2 regions of the Shewanella acanthi genome follow, and region 2 is predicted to be linked to the other one. Evidence: riboswitches for the same ligand, from Rfam matches in the RefSeq annotation. Region 2 holds a riboswitch; the other holds the start of a gene.
What was found. Region 2 has a riboswitch for lysine ahead of lysC (lysine-sensitive aspartokinase 3). Riboswitches for the same ligand answer to the same signal wherever they lie in the genome.
Positions count from the first base shown of each region.

Region 1: linked by a shared signal. The riboswitch ahead of K0H61_RS05960 (Na+/H+ antiporter NhaC family protein) and the one ahead of lysC (lysine-sensitive aspartokinase 3) in region 2 are both predicted to bind lysine.

Region 1 is NZ_CP080413.1:1,322,770-1,326,983, forward strand. It holds gene K0H61_RS05950 (electron transfer flavoprotein subunit beta/FixA family protein) at 1-379, shown strand, start outside; gene K0H61_RS05955 (electron transfer flavoprotein subunit alpha/FixB family protein) at 379-1,305, shown strand; lysine riboswitch at 1,399-1,595, shown strand; gene K0H61_RS05960 (Na+/H+ antiporter NhaC family protein) at 1,676-3,238, shown strand; gene K0H61_RS05965 (M3 family metallopeptidase) at 3,340-4,214, opposite strand, start outside.
Region 2 is NZ_CP080413.1:587,081-591,294, forward strand. It holds gene arcA (two-component system response regulator ArcA) at 76-792, opposite strand; gene K0H61_RS02505 (DUF3293 domain-containing protein) at 1,380-1,814, shown strand; lysine riboswitch at 2,099-2,273, shown strand; gene lysC (lysine-sensitive aspartokinase 3) at 2,416-3,768, shown strand; gene K0H61_RS02515 (succinylglutamate desuccinylase/aspartoacylase family protein) at 3,773-4,214, shown strand, end outside.

The DNA.
Region 1 (4,214 bases), 740 kb from region 2:
CAACCAAACTGGCCAAATGTTTGCTGCATTAACGGATATGCCTCAGGCAACCTTTGCTTCTGAAATCAAAGTAGAAGGCAACAGCGTGCAAGTAGCCCGCGAAATCGATGGCGGTATGCAGACCCTAAGCCTGCCACTGCCTGCGGTAGTGACGACTGATTTGCGCTTAAACGAACCTCGTTATGCTTCTCTACCTAATATCATGAAGGCAAAGAAGAAGCCGCTAGACGTGCTAACTGTTGCTGATTTGGGTGTGACCTTAAAGGCCCACCAAACCGTGTTGAAGGTGACTCCACCTGCCGAGCGTAAGGCTGGCATCATGGTAACGTCGGTAGCTGAGCTGGTTGAAAAGTTAAAAAATGAAGCGAAGGTGATCTAATGGCCATTTTAGTATTAGCTGAACACGATAATGCGGCTCTTAAACTCGATACTGCTAAGGTTGTTTCTGCAGCATTAGCTATCGGTGGCGATGTGCATGTTTTAGTTGTAGGTCATCAATGTGGTGCGGTAGTTGAAGCTGCGCAAGCCATTCAAGGTGTTAGCCAAGTATTAGTGGCTGATCACAGTGTTTATGTTGCGCAACTTGCTGAGAATACATCTAAATTACTGACTGATTTAGCGCCTGCTTACAGCCACATTCTGGCTGCAGCTTCAAGTGTGGGTAAAGACACGCTGCCACGCGTTGCGGCGCTGTTAGATGTAGCCCAAATTTCTGAAGTGATTAGCGTTGTTGATGCAGACACTTTTGTGCGTCCAATTTATGCGGGTAACGCATTAGCGACAGTGCAAAGCCTTGATGCCATTAAAGTGATGACAGTGCGTGCAAGTGCATTCGATGCTGCGGCAAATGGTAACAGCGCTGCTGTGACTGCCGTTGATAAAGTCTTCGAAGCAAAAACTCAGTTCGTGTCGCAATCATTAACCGTATCTGCTCGTCCAGAATTAGGTAATGCTGGCGTTATCGTTTCCGGTGGTCGTGGCATGGGCAGTGGTGAAAACTTTGCCCTGTTAGAGCAGCTTGCAGATAAATTAGGCGCAGCTGTGGGTGCATCACGCGCTGCGGTTGACGCAGGTTTTGTGCCGAACGATCTGCAAGTGGGTCAAACCGGTAAGATTGTGGCGCCAGATCTTTATATCGCTGTCGGTATTTCGGGTGCTATTCAGCACTTAGCGGGTATGAAGGACTCTAAAGTCATTGTGGCTATTAACAAAGATCCAGAAGCGCCCATTTTCCAAGTGGCGGATTACGGTCTTGAAGCTGACTTGTTTGAAGCGGTACCTGAGTTAATCGCAACTCTAGGTTGATTTTCTTCGCGATCTAAGTCACAGTAAGCGGCTTTGCGGTAGCACTGCAAAGCCGCTTATGTTTTTATGTGCCTCACGCCCGCTTTGGGCGTTCTTAGAAGTAGAGGCGCGCCAAATATCAGTAATAATCAGTAGGGTGATACCGTTGATCGATTATGAAAGGATTTGGTGCCGAAGTGGTTCGATTTATCACGATCGACTGCTGGGGTTGTATCTAATAGGTGCAACACTGCCATAGTATTTTCTGATACGGACATCAGAATTAGTTACTATGGAGCGCTACTGATAGGACAGGTGACCTAGGTATTTTATATCCTTTCCCCACCAGTTCAGTCGCCCTCCATTCGTATTTTTGACGAAGAAATAATCAATGACTGTAGTAAGTTATGCCGATTCGGCACTCTCTTTGCTGCCGCCTGTGGTAGCGATTGTTTTAGCGATCTTGACGCGCAGGGTCCTCTTATCCCTTGGCCTTGGGATTTTAATTGGGGTGTTATTACTCAATCAATTCTCACCGATTGCCAGTGGTGAATTTTTATTATCGAGTATTAAGGGACTGTTCTGGTCTGAAGATGGTTTAAATACGTGGAATCTTTACATTCTTGGTTTCTTGATTGTACTGGGAATGATCACCGCGCTCATTACTGTGAGTGGCAGTGCCCGAGCCTTTGCCGATTGGGCTCGCCTGCATATTCGCAATAAACGTGATGCAAAACTGTTAACCATGTTCCTCGGCTGCGTGGTATTTATTGACGATTATTTCAATAGCTTAGTGGTGGGTTCTGTTGCGCGTCCTGTGACGGACCGTTACTACATTTCCCGCGCTAAACTCGCTTACTTACTGGATTCAACCGCAGCACCTGTGTGTGTAATTTCGCCAGTGTCGAGCTGGGGCGCGTATATTATTGCGCTAATTGGCGGCATTTTAACGGCCCACGGTTTTACCGATTCAGGTCATTTGAGTGTGTTCATTCAAATGATCCCAATGAATTTTTACGCCATCTTCGCCCTGTTATTACTGCTATGCGTGGCCTTTATGGGGCTGGATATTGGTCCGATGCGTGAGCATGAATTAAATGCGCAGCGTGGCAACTTGTATGATGAAAATAAGGGGCTACCACCTGGCGCTAACGCAGATTTACCCGAAGCTGACACAGGTAAAATTCTTGGTTTATTCTTACCAATCACAGTGTTAGTTGTGGCTACGTTGTACTTTATGGTGAGTAGCGGTGCGCAGGTATTAGCCTCTGAAGGCGTGGCTTTTAATATTATTTCAGCCTTTGAAAAGACAGATGTAAGTTCATCCTTGTTTTTCGGCGCTTTAGTCGGTCTTGCGGTGACTTTAGTTTTAAATATTATTCAAGGCGTTGAAAAGTCACTGGTATTTAAAGGTGTAGTACACGGCGCTCGTTCCATGTTACCAGCTATCTACATCCTGTTGTTTGCTTGGACCATTGCGGGGGTAATTGGCCAGTTAGAGACAGGTAAGTTTATGGCTAGTCTTGCGACAGGGAATATTCCCTTCGCGTTTTTACCTGCAATGATGTTTGTTCTGGCGGGATTAACGGCCTTTTCGACTGGCACCAGTTGGGGCACCTTCGGCATTATGTTGCCCATTGCCGCCGATATGGCGATGGGGAGCCACACTGGCATGATGTTGCCGATGTTGGCCTCAGTATTAGCAGGTGCGGTATTTGGTGACCACTGTTCTCCAATTTCCGATACCACGATTCTGTCGTCAACCGGTGCAAGTTGTCACCACATCGACCACGTAGTGACTCAGTTGCCCTATGCTGTGATTGTGGCGTTGATCAGCATGGTAGGTTATGTGGTGCTTGGTTTTACCGAGTCTGTCAGTGCTGGCCTGATGACTTGTAGTGTGCTGTTCATCCTGAGTATTGTGTGGCTTAGGATAAAGAGTCGAGCGAAGTAAGCGAAACTTACAAATAAAAACAGCCAGCATATTGCTGGCTGTTTTTTTATGGCGAATTGATTCGAATCAATTCGCCATTTACCTCAAGTGCGTTACCTGATTTACAGGGCTTGTGTTAATCCACGGCGTTTTAGCAGTGCATCTGTGGTTGGCTCTTGGCCACGGAAGTTTTGGTAGGCTTCCATTGGCGCAATGCTGTTACCCACTTCTCGGATGTTTTTACGGTATTTCATGCCGATTTCACGGTTCAGACCGCCTTGGGTTTGCACGTAGGCAAAGGCGTCGGCCGCGAGGATTTCACTCCACATGTAAGCGTAATAACTTGCTGAATAACCGCCTGGGAAGGCGTGGGCAAAGTAAGTTGACTTATAACGTGGTGGTACGGCATCGATATTCAAACCGTGTTTTTTCAGCGCATTAGCTTCGAAGGTGGCAACATCTTGCAGAGGTGCATCGGCGCTGAGTGAGTGCCATTCCATATCAACCAGTGCCGCAGCCATGTATTCTAAGGTGTCAAACCCTTGGTTAAAGCTGCCTGATTTCAATAGCTTTTGCAGCAATTCATCGGGGATCGCTTCACCCGTTTCGTAGTGCTTCGCGTAGTTTGCTAACACTTGAGGATGCGCAGCCCAGTCTTCTTCAAAAGTCGATGGGAATTCGACAAAGTCACGGGAAACTGAAGTACCAGCTAAGCTTGGGTAGGTCACCTTAGAGAACATACCGTGGGTGCCGTGGCCCATTTCATGGAACATAGTTGTGACTTCACGGAAGCTGACGAAGGTCGGTTGGCCCTCAGGCGCTTTCTTAATGTTCATCACATTGAGCACGACAGGCTTAGTGCCTTCGAGATTCGATTGGCCAACGAAAGAGCTCATCCATGCGCCACCACGTTTACCTTCACGGGCAAAGTAGTCGGCATAGAAAATCGCCATGCTGCTGCCATCGGCATCGAACATTTCGTAGGCTTTCACGTCTG
Region 2 (4,214 bases):
GGACTGAACTGCCGGCATAAAAAAACCAGATCTCAAGATCTGGTTTTTTATTGAAACTTATCAGTAAACCTTAGATTAGTCTTCTAAGTTACCGCAGAAACGGTAGCCTTCGCCGTGGATGGTGGCGATGATTTCTGGCGTATCTGGCAGGCTTTCGAAGTGCTTACGGATACGGCGAATAGTCACGTCAACGGTACGGTCGTGTGGCTTTAACTCACGGCCTGTCATTTTCATTAACAGATCAGCACGGGTTAAGATCTTGCCTGGGTTCTCAACAAAGTGCAGCATCGCGCGGAATTCGCTGCGTGGCAGTTTGTAAGATTCACCCTGTGGGCTCACCAGTGAACGGCTGTTGATCTCAAGACTCCAATCGTTGAAACGGTAGTGTTCCACTGAGCTCTTTTCTTCAGCTTCAGTGCCAGCACTGTTTACGCGGGTCAGCAGGTTACGTGCACGAATGGTTAGCTCGCGTGGGTTGAATGGCTTGGTAATATAATCGTCCGCACCAATTTCAAGTCCTAGAATCTTATCGACTTCATTGTCACGGCCAGTGAGGAAAATCAGACCAATGTTGTTGATTTCACGTAGTTCACGCGCCAACAACAGACCGTTTTTACCTGGCAGGTTAATGTCCATAACCACGAGGTTGATTTTGTTTTCCTGCATAGCCTTATGCATTTCTGCGCCATCATTGGCTTCAGTTACCACATACCCTTCTGCCTCGAAAATACTTCTCAGCGTGTTACGGGTAACGGCTTCATCTTCAACGATCAGAATGTGCGGATTTTGCATATTAATTACCTAATTTTTAACCAATTTTATTCTAACCATAAGAACCACTTACATCGGATCCTTAAATTCATAAAAAGTTGATACTTCCTTTAACTGCTTAGTGCTTCTTAAGGAATAATCTATACGGCGACACGTCAGGATGTATATAAAGTGTTCGTTTAAAGTGTAATACGATTTAAACGCAACAAGTATCAACTTCGATAAGCAATAGTTATAGATAGTTCCTTAACTATTGTTTTTTTTAAAATGTTTAATGATAAATCAAATGTAGAACACATTTTAAAAGATGTCTGGCCTGCTTTTGCTATTTAAGTAAATAAAAGTCACTTTGAGAAATGAACATTAAGCAATCTATGATGGGAATTGCTCAAGTTGACCAGTACTACATTGTACTCGTTTTAGGCATTTGTTAACAAATGAAATGTTAACAAATTTTCGGATCTAGCGCTCATTTTGTATATTTTTTGTCTTAGTGGCTGATTAATATAACTAATGTATTCATGGTTGTTGTGAGCTAGTTCACACCACTTTGGATTTTTTAGCCATTCTGCTACACTTGCGGGGTGCATTTTTAGACTAATCAGCCGATGGAACCTATGACTCTAGATTTGTGGCAGCATTATCAAACGCCGTTGTTTTTGCTAACTCAAGCATTATCTTCCGATTTTTCTTTTGCTGTAATCACCGCTCAAAACCCCGCTTCAGAACTTCTCACTCCTTCTCAAAATCGCTTACTTGATCGCCAGCTGTTACGAGATATCGAAACTCTGGGTTGTCCTTATCGTGCTATGGTGGGCGCCGCCCCCGATTTATCCCATATGGAGAAAAGCTGGGCTGTGATGATAGACCGTATGCAGGCGTTGCAGTTGGGCAGAAAATTCAACCAATATGCTATTTATATGGTTGAAAAAGGAGTGTTGAGTTTAGTGCCTTGTACGCTGCAAAATCATGATGAAGTCAGATTAGGAAAATTTACCGATCATGTTCGTATGGTTTACGAACTGCCTGATTTGAGTCACTAATTTTTAGCCAGCGTTTACATGAATTTTCGTTGTATAAAATAAGCCCAACTTTGGGCTTAATTTTTTTATTTTACTCAAATTTTTTTGCCCTATTAATTTCCACATAGCGGCCCTTTTACCTTCATCTAAAAGTTAATTTTTCGATTGGTTAACATTTATGTTGACTTCAAAAAGCCTTACTAATTGTTTTTAAATGAAAATATTTAAATTGTTTACTCAATGTGAAAATTGCATTGACTTAGAGTGGGGTTTATTGCTACTTTTTCCGCTCCTTTCCGGCGGGAAGGAACAGAAGAGGAGCGTTAACTAGGTAGTCAGTCTGAGGAGCACAAACTCCAGCGACGATTGATGAGGGAGATTAACGCCGAGGCATACACATGGTTGCTGCATGTTGATGTCGGTCGGTCAGGCTGAATCCTGACGATTGTCACCTGTATTTGGTGGAGAGCTTCTGGTGACGATTGCTGTTTCCCTTCTTTGGGGTGCGTATCATTGAGCACCAGGCTCTTCGAACGAAGTTAGTTCGGAGCGTAATCATGTTAGTTAATCAATCTTTAAGTTTTATTGTTGTGACTTCTGCCTTTGCCGCGGAGGTTCGCTAATGTCTCTTGTTGTTTCTAAATTTGGTGGTACTTCAGTCGCTGACTACGGTGCAATGAACCGTTGTGCGGAAATTGTATTAGGCAATCCAGCGTGTCGTTTAGTGGTGGTCAGCGCATCAAGCGGAGTAACCAACCTGTTAGTGGAATTGACCCAAGAGTCGATCACTGACGATGCCCGTCTGCAACGCCTAAAACAAATCGCCCAAATTCAGTACGCTATCTTAGACAAATTAGGTCGTCCGAACGATGTTGCTGCCGCGCTGGATAAATTATTAAGCCGTATGGCGGTACTCAGCGAAGCCTTAGTTTCAGAGCGCAGCAAAGCGACCATGGACGAGCTGTTATCCCTAGGTGAGCAATGTTCATCTGCGCTGTTTGCGGCAGTACTGCGTGAAAAGGGCGCTAATTCAAGTGCGTTCGATGTGCGCCGCGTATTGCGTACCGACAGCCATTTTGGCCGCGCCGAGCCACAGGTTGAGCAAATTGCCGCCCTTGCAGGCGAGCATTTACAGCCTCTGCTTGCTGAACAAATTATCGTAACTCAAGGTTTTATTGGTGCCGACGAACAAGGGCAAACAACGACCTTAGGTCGTGGTGGTAGCGATTACTCAGCGGCGTTATTAGCCGAAGCCTTACGAGCCACTGCGGTAGAAATTTGGACTGACGTTGCGGGTATCTACACCACTGACCCACGTCTAGCGCCTAATGCTCATCCGATTGCTGAAATCAGCTTTAACGAAGCGGCAGAGATGGCAACCTTCGGTGCCAAAGTATTGCACCCTGCGACCATCCTTCCTGCTGTACGTCAACAGATCCAAGTGTTTGTTGGTTCGAGTAAAGAACCTGAAAAGGGTGGTACTTGGATCCGCCATGCGGTTGAAGATGCGCCGGTATTCCGTGCAGTCGCTCTGCGCCGCGATCAAACACTACTTAACTTGCACAGCCTGCAAATGCTACATGCCCAGGGCTTCCTGGCAGAGACCTTTGCAACGTTAGCACGACACAAGATCAGTGTGGACTTAATTACCACTTCAGAAGTTAACGTCTCGTTGACGTTAGACAAAACCGGTTCAGACTCTAGCGGTCAGGGCCTGCTGAGTGAAGCACTTTTGCAGGAGTTGTCGCAGCATTGCCGCGTGCGTGTTGAAGATGGTTTAGCACTTGTGGCGATTATCGGTAATCGCATCGCAACGACTGCGGGAATCTGTCGCCGCGTGTTTGAAGTCTTAGAGCCACATAACGTGCGTATGATCTGCCAAGGTGCGAGCCCACACAACCTGTGTGTGTTAGTTGCAGAATCAGAGGCTGCGCAAGTGGTTAAAGCCCTGCACGAAAACCTATTCGAAGGTTAATCCCATGCAGCCAACTTCAGCGACCTTAAAGATTGGTGAGCTTGCCGCAGGACAAGCGCTAACCCTACCAATATACACCTTTAAACCGAGTGATAATGCGTCAAAGGGACCTAAAGTGTATATCCAGGCCAATGTTCATGGCGCTGAAGTCCAAGGCAATGCGGTGATTTTCCAATTAATGAAGCAGCTTGAGCGCTGTGAGATTCTTGGGGAAATCACCCTAGTGCCGCTGGCTAACCCTTTAGGTATCAATCAAAAGAGTGGCGAGTTTACCCTAGGGCGTTTCGACCCCATCACTGGGGCTAACTGGAATAGGGAATACTTAAACCACGATATTGATATTGCCTGCTGGTTTAAAGCGCATGCCAAGCTTAATGATAATGAGCTGCTCCAAGCTTTTCGCAGCACCTTAGTTGAGGCTTGTCAGCAGCGGTTACACCATCCAT